DNA from 3 places in the Ruegeria sp. HKCCD7628 genome. Region 3 is predicted to be linked to each of the others. Evidence: riboswitches for the same ligand, from Rfam matches in the RefSeq annotation. Region 3 holds a riboswitch; each other region holds the start of a gene.
The links. A riboswitch is a leader RNA that binds a small molecule or an ion and turns the genes downstream of it on or off. The one in region 3 is predicted to bind cobalamin.
Positions count from the first base shown of each region.

Region 1: it holds a riboswitch for cobalamin, as region 3 does, so the genes downstream of both, AC2TAD_RS13910 (DUF1636 family protein) here and AC2TAD_RS03545 (CbtB domain-containing protein) in region 3, are expected to answer to the same signal.
Region 2: it holds a riboswitch for cobalamin, as region 3 does, so the genes downstream of both, AC2TAD_RS05440 (hypothetical protein) here and AC2TAD_RS03545 (CbtB domain-containing protein) in region 3, are expected to answer to the same signal.

Region 1 is NZ_JBWVBA010000006.1:83,537-88,784, reverse strand. Features, by position in the region: gene AC2TAD_RS13925 (FecCD family ABC transporter permease) at 1-654, opposite strand, end outside; gene AC2TAD_RS13920 (ABC transporter substrate-binding protein) at 656-1,603, opposite strand; gene AC2TAD_RS13915 (ABC transporter ATP-binding protein) at 1,600-2,403, opposite strand; gene AC2TAD_RS13910 (DUF1636 family protein) at 2,403-2,759, opposite strand; cobalamin riboswitch at 2,862-3,065, opposite strand; gene AC2TAD_RS13905 (helix-turn-helix domain-containing protein) at 3,192-3,839, shown strand; gene AC2TAD_RS13900 (class II glutamine amidotransferase) at 4,021-4,914, shown strand; gene AC2TAD_RS13895 (protein GlxC) at 4,916-5,248, shown strand, end outside.
Region 2 is NZ_JBWVBA010000001.1:1,094,244-1,099,491, forward strand. Features, by position in the region: gene AC2TAD_RS05425 (bifunctional 2',3'-cyclic-nucleotide 2'-phosphodiesterase/3'-nucleotidase) at 1-1,473, shown strand, start outside; RNA gene ffs (signal recognition particle sRNA small type) at 1,513-1,611, shown strand; gene AC2TAD_RS05435 (alpha/beta hydrolase family protein) at 1,650-2,507, opposite strand; cobalamin riboswitch at 2,644-2,863, shown strand; gene AC2TAD_RS05440 (hypothetical protein) at 2,946-3,353, shown strand; gene AC2TAD_RS05445 (protein-tyrosine phosphatase family protein) at 3,355-3,843, opposite strand; gene AC2TAD_RS05450 (DNA polymerase III subunit gamma/tau) at 3,977-5,248, shown strand, end outside.
Region 3 is NZ_JBWVBA010000001.1:704,096-709,343, reverse strand. Features, by position in the region: gene AC2TAD_RS03565 (DUF302 domain-containing protein) at 1-281, opposite strand, end outside; gene AC2TAD_RS03560 (DUF1636 family protein) at 409-765, shown strand; gene AC2TAD_RS03555 (hypothetical protein) at 762-1,256, opposite strand; gene AC2TAD_RS03550 (CbtA family protein) at 1,322-2,020, opposite strand; gene AC2TAD_RS03545 (CbtB domain-containing protein) at 2,025-2,195, opposite strand; cobalamin riboswitch at 2,232-2,436, opposite strand; gene cobF (precorrin-6A synthase (deacetylating)) at 2,480-3,223, opposite strand; gene cobA (uroporphyrinogen-III C-methyltransferase) at 3,216-3,944, opposite strand; gene AC2TAD_RS03530 (cobyrinic acid a,c-diamide synthase CobB) at 3,941-5,248, opposite strand, start outside.

The sequences.
Region 1 (5,248 bases), on a different contig from region 3:
CCAACGGCTGCGATATAGTGAATAGGCCAGAATTAGGATCAAACCCGCGCAGACGAGCGGAAAGGTTTCCCAACGCGCCAGACCCAATCCGCCCAGCATCCAGAAGATGACAGAATGCGCAGCACGGTTGTCGCCTGCGAAAATCAGGTAATTAGTCAACGCCGAGAACAGAAACGACACGGCAAGCCCAGCCAGGATGAGCTTTTCCGGTGCACTGGTTCGCAGCCCGTGGACAAGAGCCAGCACAATGCCCGAGGCCACGAGACCCCCACAAAATGCTGCTATCGGCAAAGTCCAGAACCCCAGTATGTCACCAGTCACCGTAATGACGAACACTGCCCCCGCCGCCGCACCAGAGGAAAGACCGAACAGGAACGGGTCGGCCAGATCGTTTCGCGTAGTCGTTTGCAGCACAACTCCAACAACTCCGAGACCAGCGCCGATCACGGCGGCAAAAAGCGCGCGGGGCAGGCGCAGGTCGAAAACGATGCGGTGAAGTGGTGACATGTCTCCCTCGATCACACCAGCGCCGAGCAGAATAGCTGAGACCGTATCGGACAGAGGAATGGATGTGGTTCCGTAGATTGTCGAAACCAGAAGAAGGGCGGCCAGAATGGCCACCCCCATCAAAAGTGTCAGCCCCAGACGGCCCAATTCAGTTCAGACCCGTGCGCATGGCTGCTGCCAATTTTGCGATGGCCTGAATGTTGGCCGGTCCCGGCGTCAATTCTTCGTACCGCAAACCGATCCAGCGCTCGTTTTTGACCGCGTCGGTTTGTGACATAACAGGATGTTCTTGCAGAAACCTGAACGTATCCGCCGCTCCTTTTCCGGTTTGATAATCCAACAGCACTAAAAACTCAGGGTTCGCGGCTGCCACGGTTTCCCATGACGTGCGACCCCAGCTTGTGTCCATATCACGGGTAACGTTGAGACCACCCGCCGCTGCTATCATAGCGTTGGGGATTGCGTATTTCCCAGCAGTGAACGGAGCGTCCGCCGGGCCATCCAACAGAAACACTCGAGGTTTCGGTAAGTCTGCGGTTTGTGCCTCGATTGCGGTCAGTTCATCCTTCCAACCAGATACAAGCGCTTCGGCCTTGTCTTCGACATGCATGACTTTGCCCAGCCGCAGAATGTCGTCAAACAAAAGGTCCATGCTGGCCTCGGGGCGGTCTTTATGCAGATGAACGCAGCTTTCAGTCAGGATCATGGTTTTGATCCCGAACGGGGCAAGTGTTTCTGGCGTTACATCACCACCGGGACGCATTCCATAGTACCAGCCGGCGAAGAACAGATCGGGTTCTACCGCGACAATATTTTCCACCGATGGATATTTCGGTGCCAGTTCGGGGATATCTCCACGTAGCGTGTCGAATTCAGGACTGGTTTTGTACCAGCCGGTGATGCCCGTGAGGCCGACGATTTTGTCTTGCAGACCCAGCGCAAAGGCCATGTCGGTCATGTTCATGTCATGTACGACCAACCGTTCGGGCTGGGTTTCAAACACCAGCGGTTCACCACAATTGTCTACGGTCACTTCATGCGCAGCAACACCGCTCGCCATGGCCATAACCAGAGCCACGGACAAGATATGTTTCATTTTGGAAATCTCCTGGAGGGTTGGGAAACAGTGGTTTTTCGTATGTCCAGCGCGGGGATCATCCGACCGTCGTGCTGAAAGAATAAGTAGTCGACGCCGAACGTGTCGCGCACATGTTGAGTCGTCAGGACCTCGGAAACAGGGCCAAACCCGGTCAGCCGGGTAGATTTCATCAACGCGACATGGGTGGCGAATTCGGGGATCATGACAATGTCATGGACAATCATTATGACGGTTATCCCCAGTCCAGCGACCAGCGACAACATCCGCCCTTTGGCGTCGGGATCCAAATGGTTCGTCGGTTCGTCCAAAAACAGAAGAGTAGGGTTCTGCGCCAGCGCACGCGCGATATGGGCGCGCTGACGTTCGCCACCCGACAACACTGCCATGCGCTTGTCGGCAAGCTCCAAAAGGCCGGTCAGGTCCAGAATTCGCGTCAAGTCGTTTGCGTGATCTTCAGAGGAGCGGTCCGAGCGAATTGGAATTTGCCCAAGTGCCACATAGTCACGCAGATGCAAGCGCCCATCGGGATATTCCTGCTGACTGACGACGGCAATTTTTCGGGCGCGCTCCGTCGCTGACAGTGTCTTCAAGCTCTGCTCTTGCACCAGAACGTCGCCTTCGGACAGAGCTTCAGCGCCACAAAGTAAGTTCAGCAGAGTGGTTTTGCCAGCGCCATTCGGACCGGCAATGGCCAGAACCGACCCCTCTTCAAGGTCGAACGAGATGTCTTGCAACAGAACGTCACCGTGAAAAGAATAGTAGGCTACACCACGCGCCTGCAGGAAGGGTCTGGTCATCATCGAGCTCCTCGAACAGCCAACGCCGGCATGCGCGCCAATGTCTTGGTTATCAGAGGCGCCGGCCTGTCTGTGGCCTTTGTCCAACCAGTTGCGCTGCCCAGGTATTGCGCGGCGAATTGGGCAAGAGCATTCAGCTCTTGCTCGGTGCCGATATCACCAAACAGGTATTGGGCTTTTCCTAGGGCCTGAAATCCGACAGTGACCGGGTGATCGCATCCAGCCATACAGTCTACTGTGCGCACTGCGAAACCCGCAGGCAATTCAGGGCACAAGGCATCCGCAATGTGCTGCGCTGCCTCCAAACCCTGACAGGTCGCGCAGATCAGAACAAAATGATCAGTGGGCTCGGCCATCAAGCGTCTGTTCCACGGCCCCTGGGGCCGTACTGAAACGCGGTCGCGCATAAAGGCGTACGAGGTACCATCAAGCCTCCTTCCAGGACGCCCCGCCCCGGGTTGGTTTCGGTTGCGATGGCAGGTCTCCTGACTTGCGGGTCGAGGCTTGGCCACCCTTCCCGACATTATTCACGTCAGTGGGATATTGGCTTCGCTCACCGCCTACAGTTGCGGGGGCAGTTACGGACTTGGCACTTAAACCTCACCGTATTCCCTTTTCACCGCTGGAGCATGCCCCAGGGAACCATCAAATGCGTCACTGCCCGAGATCAGATCGCCGGTCAACACAAATCACCGGAGGTTGCGCAGGAATGTAGTTTTGAAAATATGTTTCCCTTCAAGAAAATTGCAGGCGATAACGACGAAGCGAAAGGCGTTAAGGATAGGTTGGTGAAAGCATCAAACGATAGGTCCAAACCTCAGTTTTCTCAGGATCCCCACAAGGTCAGGGACCCCGGTGAAAAGAACCTCGAAACGGCGATCGGTCGTGAAATCCGCGCGTTGAGGTTGCAGCAGGGCGTGACAATTGCGGAATTGTCGGGGCTGACCGGGTTATCCATCAGTATGCTGTCAAAAATCGAAAACGGCTACACATCGCCTTCATTGACGACGCTACAATCGCTGGCCAATGCTCTGAGCACACCGATCACTGCATTTTTCCGCAGATATGAAGAAACCCGAAACGCAACCCACACCAAAGCGGGAAAGGGCGTTGAAACAGAGAGAGCCGGGACACGCGCAGGCCATCAATACAGCCTTTTGGGTCATATGGGGTCTAATGCCAGTGGTGTTGTGGTCGAACCCTATCTGATCACGCTGACGGAAGAGTCCGACACTTTCCCGACGTTCCAGCATGACGGGATTGAAATGCTCTACATGCTTGAAGGCGAAGTCGATTACAGACACGGCGATCAAATTTACCTGCTGGAGCCGGGTGATACGTTGTTCTTTGATGCGGACGCACCGCATGGACCCGAGGTGCTGCGCAAACTGCCAGCCCGCTACCTGTCGATCATCTCATATCCGCAGACGCGTTAGTCACGATTCGGCGATTGATAAACCGCTGCTGAGGTTTTGCGGGGTTGCTCTCCGTGATTTTTGAATGCGGGGGAAATAGATAGCCGAAAATATTCCCCTTATGAATATTAATTTCCCTTTGTTGATAACCTGAAGTTCAGGTGTTAGCGTCTGCCCAACTCAACACAGGAGAAGCTGACACATGTGTGGAATTGTCGGCCTTTTTTTGAAGGACAAAACGCTCGAGCCTCAATTGGGCGCGATGCTGACAGATATGCTGATCACAATGACAGATCGCGGCCCGGACAGCGCCGGGATCGCGATTTATGGACCTGTCGGAGATCAGGCAAAGCTCACCGTGCAATCCGACAATCCGGACGCGGATTTTCAGACTCTGGCCGAAGATTTGGCCGACGTCTTGACCAGCCCCGTCAGCTTGGGCCGCAATGACACTCATGCGGTTCTGAGCGTGGCCAACGACAAAGTCAGCGCTGCGCGGCAGGCCCTGAGGGAATTGCGCCCTGGCCTACGGATCATGTCCGATGGCGATGCGATCGAAATTTATAAAGAAGTTGGATTGCCTCGAGAGGTGGCGGAGCGGTTCCAATTGACCTCGATGTCCGGCAGCCACGGGATTGGCCATACACGCATGGCCACTGAATCCGCCGTCACCACAGAAGGGGCGCACCCGTTCAACACCGGCGCGGATCAGTGCTTGGTGCATAACGGATCGCTGTCCAACCACAACGCCCTGCGCCGCAAACTGATGCGCGAGGGCGTGCGGATCGAATCCATGAACGATACCGAGGTCGGCGCGGCCTATCTGACATGGAAAATGCAAAACGGGGCCACTCTGGGTGAGGCGCTGGAAAGCAGCCTTGAGGATCTCGACGGGTTCTTTACCTTTGTGGTCGGCACCAAGGATGGGTTCGGCGTGGTTCGCGACCCCATCGCCTGCAAACCGGCGGTAATGGCCGAGACCGATCAATATGTGGCCTTTGGCAGCGAGTATCGCGCCTTGGTCAACCTGCCGGGAATCGAGGATGCCCGCGTCTGGGAACCCGAACCCGCAACCGTCTATTTCTGGAGCCACTAAAATGCAGAGCTATGATGTTGCCGAACAGGGCCTGCGCGGGCTGAACGCCGCCCTTCAGGCCCAAAGCACCGAGACAAACCAGACCCAGTGGCAGGTTCAGAACCCCAAGGGCAGCCATGCCATCGCTGTCGGTCTGGATGCCCCGATTGAGGTCACGGTCAAAGGCTCAACCGGCTATTACTGCGCGGGGATGAACCAGCAGGCGACCGTTCGGGTCGAAGGCTCTGTTGGGCCGGGCGTGGCCGAGAACATGATGTCGGGCACTGTGATCGTTGAAGGCGATGCCAGTCAATATGCCGGGGCCACGGGCCATGGCGGGTTGTTGGTGATCAAG
Region 2 (5,248 bases), 390 kb from region 3:
CACCGGTTGGACCGCCCCGGTGCTTGGAGCAGGCAGGCAGTGCTAAACCGAACCATGAAAGCCGGAGGCCGCGAATATCCGATCAAAATCGGCGTTTTTTCAGCCCTGCCGCCGCAAACTGCGAACTGGGAGGCGCACCGGCTAGAGCAAAAGGTCCGCATCGACGATATCCTGTCCACGGCACGACACGTGTCGCAAGAGCTGAAGGCCGCTGGGTGCGATCTTGTGATCGCGCTGGCGCATTCCGGGATTGGCACCGCCCAACCGGAGCCGAATCTGGAAAACGCGGTGATTCCCCTAGCGGCCATCGGGCCAATCGATGCGATTATAGCGGGACATTCACATCTGACTTTGCCGGGCGCGTCGCATGAAGGGTTTGCGTTCGTGGACAGTGCCAAAGGTCAAGTGCACGGCAAGCCGGCTGTCATGCCGGGCAGCGCTGGGTCGCATCTTGGTGTGATTGACCTGACGATGAAACTTGGTGACGACGGAAAATGGCAGGTAGAAACGCACCGTTCACACCTGAAGGCAATCGCACCCGACTTTGTTGGCGCTGAGGTTCCGGAAGACCCCGAACTGTCGCGGATTTTTGCCAAGGCGCACCGCGAAACTCGCGCGCAGTGCAACACGCTCTTTGGACACACGTCGCATCATCTGCACAGCTATTTCAGCTTTTGCGCCTGGGATCGCGGTCTGGCGCTTGTGGCTGCCGCGCAAGCTGCAGCATTGCGGCAGCATATGCAGGGAACTGCCTATGCAGGGCTACCCGTCTTGTCGGCAGTTGCACCGTCAAAATTCGGCGGTCGTGCAGGACCTCGGTTTTTCACCGATATCCCACCCGGGCAGATATGTACGCGCCATGTTGCCGACCTGAACGTGTTTCCGAACGAGATGCAGGCCGTCATTGTCTCGGGCACTGAAATCAAGGATTGGCTGGAAATGTCCGCTGGCGTGCTGAACCAGATGCGGCCGGGTGAACAATCGGACCTTGTGGATACGAATCGCGCCGGACATAATTTTGACGTGCTACACGGGTTAACTTACGCACTAGATCTAGCATCTCCGGCGCGGTTTGACGCAGGTGGCGCAATACTTCATCCCAACAGCCATCGGGTTCGCGGATTGCGATTCAACGGCCGCCCTATCGACACAGATCAGCGCTTTGTTGTCGCGTTGAACAACTATCGCGCCAACGGAGGCGGGAATTTCCCGTTTTCCGAAAACGCGACCCGAATTCCTCTGCCGGTCCTTCCGATTCAACATATTGTACGGGATTACCTGTCGGGCGTCTTACCGATGGACCCTTTGGAAGAGGCACTCCAGCCTTTTCGGTTGTCACCCATACCCGGTGCCCATGCGCTTGTGAAAACCGGAGCGGCCGCTGACCAACACCTGGAAGAACTGGCACGCTACCGCGCCAAAGTCATCGGTCCGGATGCGAAAGGTTTTCTGAATATTCAGCTCTCCCTCTGACGGGTTGCCAAGCATGAACCAAATGCCTATATCCACCGTTGAGAGGTTGGCGCGGGCGAGCGCCTCGCCAACCTGGTCAGGTCCGGAAGGAAGCAGCCACAACGAGCCCCGCTTGGGTCGATGTCCAACCTCTCACTTCATCCCCGACAGTTTTGACCGGTTTAGACACGCAGCACTTATGCGATCAAGCGCGGCCATAGGGACGCGTTGCGACGCGCGAACGCGCCGATATGGCCAATGTCCTTAAGTCCGAATTCCTGCGGCGACAGCACATGACGCCGAGCGCTGGAGCCGTACAGATCTGCCAACCGCCAAACGGCTTCGGGCGGAACCATCTGGTCGTCCTCGAAAGTGAACAGATCGACCGGTTTGCCTTTCTCTGCCCAGGTTGCGGCAGGTAGCGTTTTTCCGATTTCTGGCAGATAATTTTGGGGTGCCGTGCACCACTTGCGCCACTGCCAGTAAACCGATGCAGGCAGGTCGGCCCCAAATCCCACTGCCTTTCCTGGCAGGTATCCAACTGTTTTTACCGCCAGCGGAACATGTCCATACCAGAACAAGGACGCCAACGCGCGATAAGGCCAAGGGTGATCACTGATTGTCACCAGCCCCGAACACACACAGATCATGCGATCTATATGGTCGATATCAGGTTGTATTGGCCCCAACATCCCTCCGACCGAGTGCCCTATGCTCCAGTGTTCTGCGTGTGGGTAACGCTGGCGCATTTCCGCTCTGGCGGCAGGCATGTCGGTCAGCGCCCAATCCGCCATCTTTACCCGCGATTCCTGCAGTAATCCGGTCAGTGAGTGGCCAAAGTCACGATAGTCGTAGGTCAGGCAGGCGATCCCCTGATCCGCTGCCAGCCAATTCGCGAAATGCTGATAGTAATCCCTCGGGACACCGGTCGCACCATGTACAACCACGGCGACTTTGGGATCAGTCACGGGCCGGTACAGGCGCGCCGACAGCATTGCCGAACCGGCAGAAAACCGAAAATCCTCGGTCAGGACGGGGGGTGTATCATCCAGCATAGCGTTGCTCACCTGATCTGAACTGTTCGGTTCACCCCTTATCCCCACTTCTTTGGCCGGGCTGAGTCAAGGGCGCATCAAGATGACCAAACGTCCACTTTGCGCGCGCGCCCGCTTGACTCAAAGCCCGCTCAACCGCTAGCGATGGCGTGATGGTTCTTGTCCCGTGTTGGGACAAGATGAAAAGGGAACACGGTGCGGTTCTGCCCGGTCATGCCGGAACGATCCAATGCCGCGACTGCCCCCGCAACTGTAAGCGGTGAGCAATGCCGAAATACCACTGGCCCGCAAGGCTGGGAAGGTCGGCAACGCTATGACCCGCAAGTCAGGAGACCTGCCATCAAAGCAAAACTGTAACTCGGGCGGGGTATCCGGGCGGGATTGTCAGCGCGCTGTCACACCTGATCTACGCCCCGTTCCCCGCGCGGAGGGCGCATTATGATCTGGAAGACAAAAACGCACCAATTCAGTGCAACCCTATGTCAGAAAACCGGCAAGACCTGCCCGGCTCTGGCGCAGATGGCACGGGCTATTGTGCAGGCGATGGAATCCGCAGTGCCTGCCACGTCGGATGACTTCGCGTTGGACGGCAGCGGAGAGCTGGGCCATTGCCCACAGGGCTGCATCGCCCGATTCCGCGCCCAGAAAGATCAAATTCGCATCTTCTGCGGCACTAGCACGGACGCCTCGCTCGACGCGTTGGATGGTTATGCGGATATGCTGTTCGGCCCCGATGCTGCGGCCCGTCCGGCCGGCCAGTTGCCAGTGCCGCCCTGTGCCATGCTTGAAGTGTCAGAGCTGGCCCCGGCGCAACCAGCACAGCCCCAGCAGCATCTGGCGCTGTAACTCAGTCCGGCGCGCAGGTTGCCCAACGCATCTGCCCGTCGGTTTCAACCGCACAGGGCCGCACGGCGCGCAGGCGGCGCAACGCCGCGTCGGACGCGAAGCCCTGTTCGACCATAAGCCGCAGGGCGATCATGCCCGACCGCCCGCACCCGCCCCGGCAATGCACCAGCACCCGCCCTCCACGCGCCAGAATATGCGCGGCAGACTGGCTGATCCGGGGCCACGCGGCCTCGGTGTCCGGCGACGGCGCGCCAAAATCTTCAATCGGCAGGTGCGTCCAGGTTATGCCCTCGGCGTGCAGGTCATCTCCCAGTTTTCCCGCTCCGGTCTGCTCCATCTCGGAGCTTGTGGTCATCGAAATCACAAGATCGGGCCGCCAGCGGCGAATGATATCCAAATCCCGCGCATACTCCCCCGCGCGCCCCGGCAGCGGCGACAGCGCGAAATGACCGGCCCCGACCTCGACCACGTGAATTGCAAATGGCTCCATCCCCGGCCTCCTTTCCACATAGCTTCTATGCTGTGCAAACTGACCTGCAAACCGAATTTCCCCCAAGGCGGCGGTGGACGCGGGCGGCGGGGGTCTCTAGGCTGCGTCGGAACCCGAATCCGACAGAGCAGATATGACCGACACGCCCAGCCCCGCCTATCAGGTTCTTGCCCGTAAATACCGCCCTGAAACCTTTGCCGATCTGGTCGGGCAGGAGGCCATGGTACGCACGCTGAAAAACGCGTTCGAGGCGGATCGGATCGCGCAAGCCTTTATCATGACCGGCATTCGCGGCACCGGCAAAACCACCACGGCCCGGATCATCGCCAAAGGCATGAACTGCATCGGCCCCGATGGCGAGGGCAAACCGACGACCGAACCCTGCGGCCAGTGCGAACATTGTGTGGCGATCATGGAAGGTCGCCATGTGGACGTGATGGAGATGGACGCCGCCAGCCGGACCGGTGTGAACGATATTCGCGAGATCATCGACAGCGTCCGCTATCGCGCGGCCTCGGCCCGCTACAAGATTTACATCATCGACGAGGTCCACATGCTGTCGACCAGCGCCTTCAACGCGCTGCTCAAGACGCTTGAGGAACCGCCCGAGCATGTGAAGTTTATCTTTGCCACCACCGAGATTCGCAAAGTGCCGGTGACAGTCCTGTCCCGATGTCAGCGCTTTGACCTGCGACGGATCGAGCCCGAGGACATGATCGGCCTACTGCGCAAGATCGCCGATGCCGAAGGCGCACAGATCGCCGAAGACGCGATGGCACTAATCACCCGCGCCGCCGAGGGTTCAGCCCGCGATGCGACCTCTCTTCTGGATCAGGCGATTTCACACGGCGCCGGGGAAACCAGCGCCGATCAGGTGCGTGCGATGCTGGGTCTGGCCGACCGGGGCCGAGTGCTGGACCTGATGGACATGATCCTGCGTGGCGATGCCGCCGGGGCGCTGACCGAACTTGGCGCACAATATGCCGAAGGCGCCGACCCGCTGGCCGTGCTGCGCGATCTGGCCGAGATCACTCATTGGGTGTCGGTGGTAAAGATCACGCCGGATGCCGCTGAAGACCCGACTGTGCCCCCAGATGAACGCGCGCGGGGTCAGCAAATGGCCGAGGCCCTGCCGATGCGGGTCCTGACCCGCATGTGGCAGATGTTGTTGAAAGCGCTCGAGGAAGTCTCAGCCGCGCCCAACGCCATGATGGCCGCCGAGATGGCCGTGATCCGCCTGACCCATGTGTCTGACCTGCCCAGCCCAGAAGAACTGATCAAACGGTTGCAAGACGCGCCTCCCCCACCGCCAAACGGCGGGCCCGGCGGCGGAATGACCGCATCATCACACGCCGCGCAGGCCCCGGTGGCCTCCACTTATGCGCCGCCCATTCGCGGCGGGCCC
Region 3 (5,248 bases):
ATCATCGCGTTCACCGAGGTTTCCAGCACGCGCACGGCGTAGTCGTTGTTGAAGGCCCCGATAACCCGATTGCCGGGGATGGTGATCCCGCGCGATGCGGCGGCCTTGGTCGGGCCTGCCTGCGTGACCACGATCAGACCATTGGCCTTGATGGCATCCTTGGTGTCGGCAACCAACGCGTCATAACTTTTGTCGGTTGTATAGCTGGCCCAGCCCGAAAGGGGCTCTTCTGCCAAAGCAGGGGTCGCTATCAGGGCTATCGCAGTCCAAAGGGCATTCATCGGGGCCTCCTGTTACGGGGTTGAGACTGTGATGCCAGAAAGCGGGACAGGGCGCACTCACAATCTTGTGCGTTTTCCCGATTGCGCCTGTGGCCGGAAACCCCCAGAAACAGGCAAGTGCCACCCGATGAGGTCCGAATTGGATCAGATGCGCCTGTTGATATGTTCGTCCTGTGCCGGTGCCCGCGATTGCGGGGCTGAGGTCAAAGCTGTCGAATTAGCCCTGACCCGCGCGGGGATTGAGGGAAGGGTTTCGGTCGATCAGCACGCCTGTTTCAGCGGATGCTCTGAACCCGTGGCCATCGCGCTGCAGGCCGATGGCGGTGCGTCATATGTGTTTTCAGGGGTCGATGTCGCTTCGGACGCCGATGATATCGTGGCGACCTGCCGGACCTATCTGGAAAGCCCCAAAGGCTGGATCGAAGACGCCCGGCCTTGCGGGCGGCTCCGGATGTGTTTGCGGGCGCGTATTCCGGCGCTTTAGTCGACCTGTAGTGTGACCGCCGCGCTGACGGGGATGTTGTCGACCATCAGCGGGCTGTGGCTGTTTGCGTTCAGAGAGACCGAGACTTCGACCTCGCCCTGCGGCAGATGGTCGATATGCATCCAGTTACCGTACAGCCGGGCCAGTTTCTCTCCATTTACGTAGACATGTGCATGCCCCTCGCCGTCGACATCGGTCTTTGAGGCATTTTGTGGTGAGAACCGAAAGTTCTGCGGCATGACATGCAGGTTCCAGCCCGCCATAGGATCGGGCGTAAGAGCGATCTCAAGCCCCGGAGCATCAGCGCCAGCAGGCAGGTTGATGGCAGTCGAATGATCGTGTGCGGCTGCCTCGGCGTGAGACGAACTGTGATGTGCGGGATCGCCATGGTCACGGCCGTCGAAAGTGACGCCATTTGCAGCCGCAACCACAAATCCTGCACCACTGCCAAAAACCATGCCAATTGCAAACAGGGCAAGTGAGCGTGCCATTTTATGTTCCTTGATGGTAGTAGAAACACGCCGAGCTGGTCTCGGCGTGTTCATAAGCGTGCTGGTCAGGCCGCAGCTTCGGCACGCTGGCTTTCATGTCGCCAGAAGTATCCGGCGAATGCCCCGACCAAAACCCAGGCTACCAGTCCGATGCCAAAGGCGCGTGCGGCAAACAGCGCGCCGATCTCGGTCGGAACGGGGCCGGTAAACACGTCCGGCTCGGGCGCGCCGATCAGATGTGGGGCCAACAGCAGGGCGGCTGCGATCACATAGCTGATCAGGGTGCCGCCAAAGGCAATCAGCCACATGGCAACACCTGCTGCGGCGACGGTCGCAAACCACCAGATCTGACGCGCAGCGACATCGGCTGCTGCCACGCCGGGCACTTCTGGCGCGAGTGAGAATCCGGGTGCGAGGTGCACGGCAATGAACCCCGCAAGCCCCCACAAAACGCCGGTGCGCCCGTCAATCTTGTGGCCGTTGCCCTCAGCCACGGACATCAGCGCAATCATCATCAGCGCATAACCGGTATAGATAAGCATCGTGAAAATGACGCTCAGCGCATCGCGGAACAGGTCCGAGAACATTCCCGGCAGCTCGGGGTGAGCACTTACGACGTCACCGCCGAAATGGACCAATTCACCTGATTCATACAGTTCCGCGTGCAGCAACACAGGTTGCACAAAGACCAACTGCAGCAAGGCGGCAATCAGCCCCGCTGCAGCACCAGCGAACAACGCGCTGGTCAGGATACGGCTAAACATGGGTTTAGTGGCAGGGGAAGCCGGTCGCGTGGCGCACATCGTGGGCTGCGTCATGCAGGGCCGCGGCCTGAACGTGGCCGGTCAGCGTGATGACGCCAAGGCCCAGAACCACAGCGAACATAACCGGCAGGATACCAACGCGTGAGGTCGAAGCGGTTGTTGCTTGAGTTGCCATTTTTAGTTCTCCTTTACCGTCGCACCCGACGGTTGGTGTTTTCATTCGTGCCTGGCAGGTCTCCTGGCTCGCGGGTCGATGCCTCTGTTCGCCTTCCCCCTGAAACTCAGGAGTGGCTGGTTGAACAGGGCTCACCGCTTACAGTCGCGGGGGCGGCTGTGGATTCGATCGCGCGCGGTCTCACCACATTCCCTCTTAGCTTGCCGGTATTGCCGACAGGACCAGACAGGTTCATTTAGCCGTTCCATCTGCTGCAGCGCAATCGTCATTTGCGACGTTTTAGGTCAGATCATGCGCTTTTTGAGAAGATAAATATCCATGATCCACCCATGATCAGCGCGCGCAGCGGCGCGGGTGTCCAGAATCGACTGTGCAACACCGGTCAGAGGGCCGTTGATCAGGATTTCTTCAGTCATGCCCACGTAAGCCCCCCACCAGATGTCATAATCTGCCATCTGAAGATGTTGGAACGAGCACTCACCATCCAACATGACCGCCACGTTTGATGCACCGTCCGGCCACCCTTCGTCGCGAATCCGCCGCCCCGTGGTAACGATGTAGGGGGCACCCAGTTCGTTGATCGGAATCGCGTGGGCCGCCGTCAACGCCTGCAGCGCTGTGATGCCGGGGATCACCCGCGTCGTCGGTTGAGGGTCCAACCGCGCCGCGATTCGCAGTGAGCTGTCGTATAGCGACGGATCGCCCCAGATCAGCAGCGCCACGTGCTGTGCGCCGGGATGGGCGGCAATCGCCTCGCGCCAGCGCAGCGCAATCGCTTCGTGCCATTCGTCCACCCCGCGCAGATACCCGTCTTCCGAGCGGCGCTTGGGGATGTCGAAATAGGCGATCTGCGGCGGCGTGTCGGTCACCTGCGCAATGACCTTTTCGCGCAGCCCGGCCAGATCGGCCTTATTCTCGCCCTTGCGGGGGATCAGGATCAGGTCCGCCGAGCGGATCGCCTGCGCGCCCTGAAAGGTCACGTGGTCAGGGTTCCCGGTGCCGATGCCGATCAAGGTCAGGTCAAACATCGTCAAACTCTGCCAGCGGGCCATAAAGGATCAGCGCCGGGGCGGTGCCTATCTCATCCGCCAGTTTTTCGGACAGCGCGCCTACAGTACTGCGATGCAGCTTTTGTTCGGGGGTCGAGACGGATTCGGCCATTAGTGCTGGCGTCTCCAGCGGCAGACCGTGGGCGTTCAGCGTTTCGACCAGCAGAGGAAAAGTCCGCTTGCCCATGAAGACGACGGTGGTCGCATCCGGGTCGGCCAAAGCGGGCAGGTTCAGGTCCTCGGGCAATTTGCCGCTGACATCATGACCAGTGACAAACTGTACTCGCCGCGCGGTCAGCCTGCGGGTCAGCGGGATGCCCGCCGCTGCCGCTGCCGCGACGGCCGAGGGGATGCCGGGTATGATCTCGTATTCGATCCCAGCCGCGCGCAGGGCCACCAGTTCTTCTTCCAGACGCCCGAACATGCCGCCATCGCCGGATTTCAACCGCACGACCCGCTGCCCGGTCAGGGCGTAATCCACCAGCAACCGGCTGACATGGTCCTGCTTGGGCGAGGGGCGGCCCGCCCGTTTGCCCACGCCTACCAGATCGGCATCGTCGCGCGCATGGTTCAGGATCGGCCCGCTGCTGAGGTCATCAAACAGCACCGCATCCGCCTTCTGCATCCGGTCCACAGCCTTCAGCGTCAACAGCTCCGGGTCGCCGGGGCCTGAGCCAATGAACGAAACAAACCCACTCATGCTGAGGCCTGCGCGATCAGGTGAAAGAACGTGCCGGTCACGTTGCCACGCACCGATCCGGTCTGCGGCCCTTCGGCCCCTTCTGCGTCAAACACACGGGCCAAAGGCGCGTCAGGTTGCTCGATGATCGAGGAATAGTGGAACTCATGCCCCCGCAGGCCCGTGCCTACGGCATAGCCGGGCATCGGGGCCAGCAGTTCGGCGCGGCGATAGCCCAGATTGAAATTGCGCTTTTCATAGGACGTCACCAGCCCCAACAACCCCGCCATCTGATGCGAAATACCCTCTTTATCGATCAGAGCCTGTCCCAGCGCCATGTACCCCCCGCACTCCCCATGCACGGGCTTGGTCCGCGCATGTTTCCGTAGCCCCTCCTGAAAGACTGATGCAGCGGCCAGAGTGCCTGCATGCAACTCGGGATATCCACCCGGTAACCAAACCAGATCGGCATCCGCCGCAGGGGCTTCATTCGCCAATGGCGAGAACGGCAACACCTCGGCCCCTGCCGCGCGCCAGCCTTCCAACAAATGCGGATAGGTAAACGAAAACGCAGAATCACGGGCCAGCGCGATCCGTTGCGCCGGTGGCCGCGGCAGCGCGGCGGACGATGGCCCATTCGGGCCTGAGGACGCCGCCCGCTTGATCGCCTCAAGATCGACATGCTCGCGCAGGAACGCGGCGTAGCCCACAATTGCGCTTTCCAGATCGGGATGTTCAACCGCCTGGATCAGGCCCAGATGCCGCTCGGGCAGGGTCAGGTCTCCACGACGGGGCAGCACGCCCAGAACCGGCAAGCCCGCGCGTTCCATTCCCAACCGCGTCAACCGCTCATGCCGGGGGCTGGCGCAGCGGTTAAGGATCACGCCGGCAAAGGGCAGATCGGGGTTATACATTTTGAAGCCCAAAGCCGTCGCCGCCGCCGATTGCGCCTGGCCGCCCACATCCAGCACCAGCACCACCGGCCAGCCCATCCGTAACGCGGTTTCCGCACTGGACCCATGACCCAGTTCACCGGGCTTGGCGACGCCGTCGAACAGCCCCATCGAACCTTCGGCGACTACGATATCCGCGCCCTCAGCCTGCGCTGAAATTGAATTCAACAGAGGCTCACCCATAGCCCAACTGTCCAAATTGAACGAGGCCCGACCCGCCGCCGCCCGGTGAAAGGCTGGGTCGATATAGTCGGGTCCGCTTTTGAAGGGTTGAACGGTCAGACCATCCTCGGCCAGCGCACGTAACAAGCCCAGCATGACCGTGGTCTTGCCCGTTCCCGAGGACGGCGCGGAAATCAAAAGGCCCGGAGG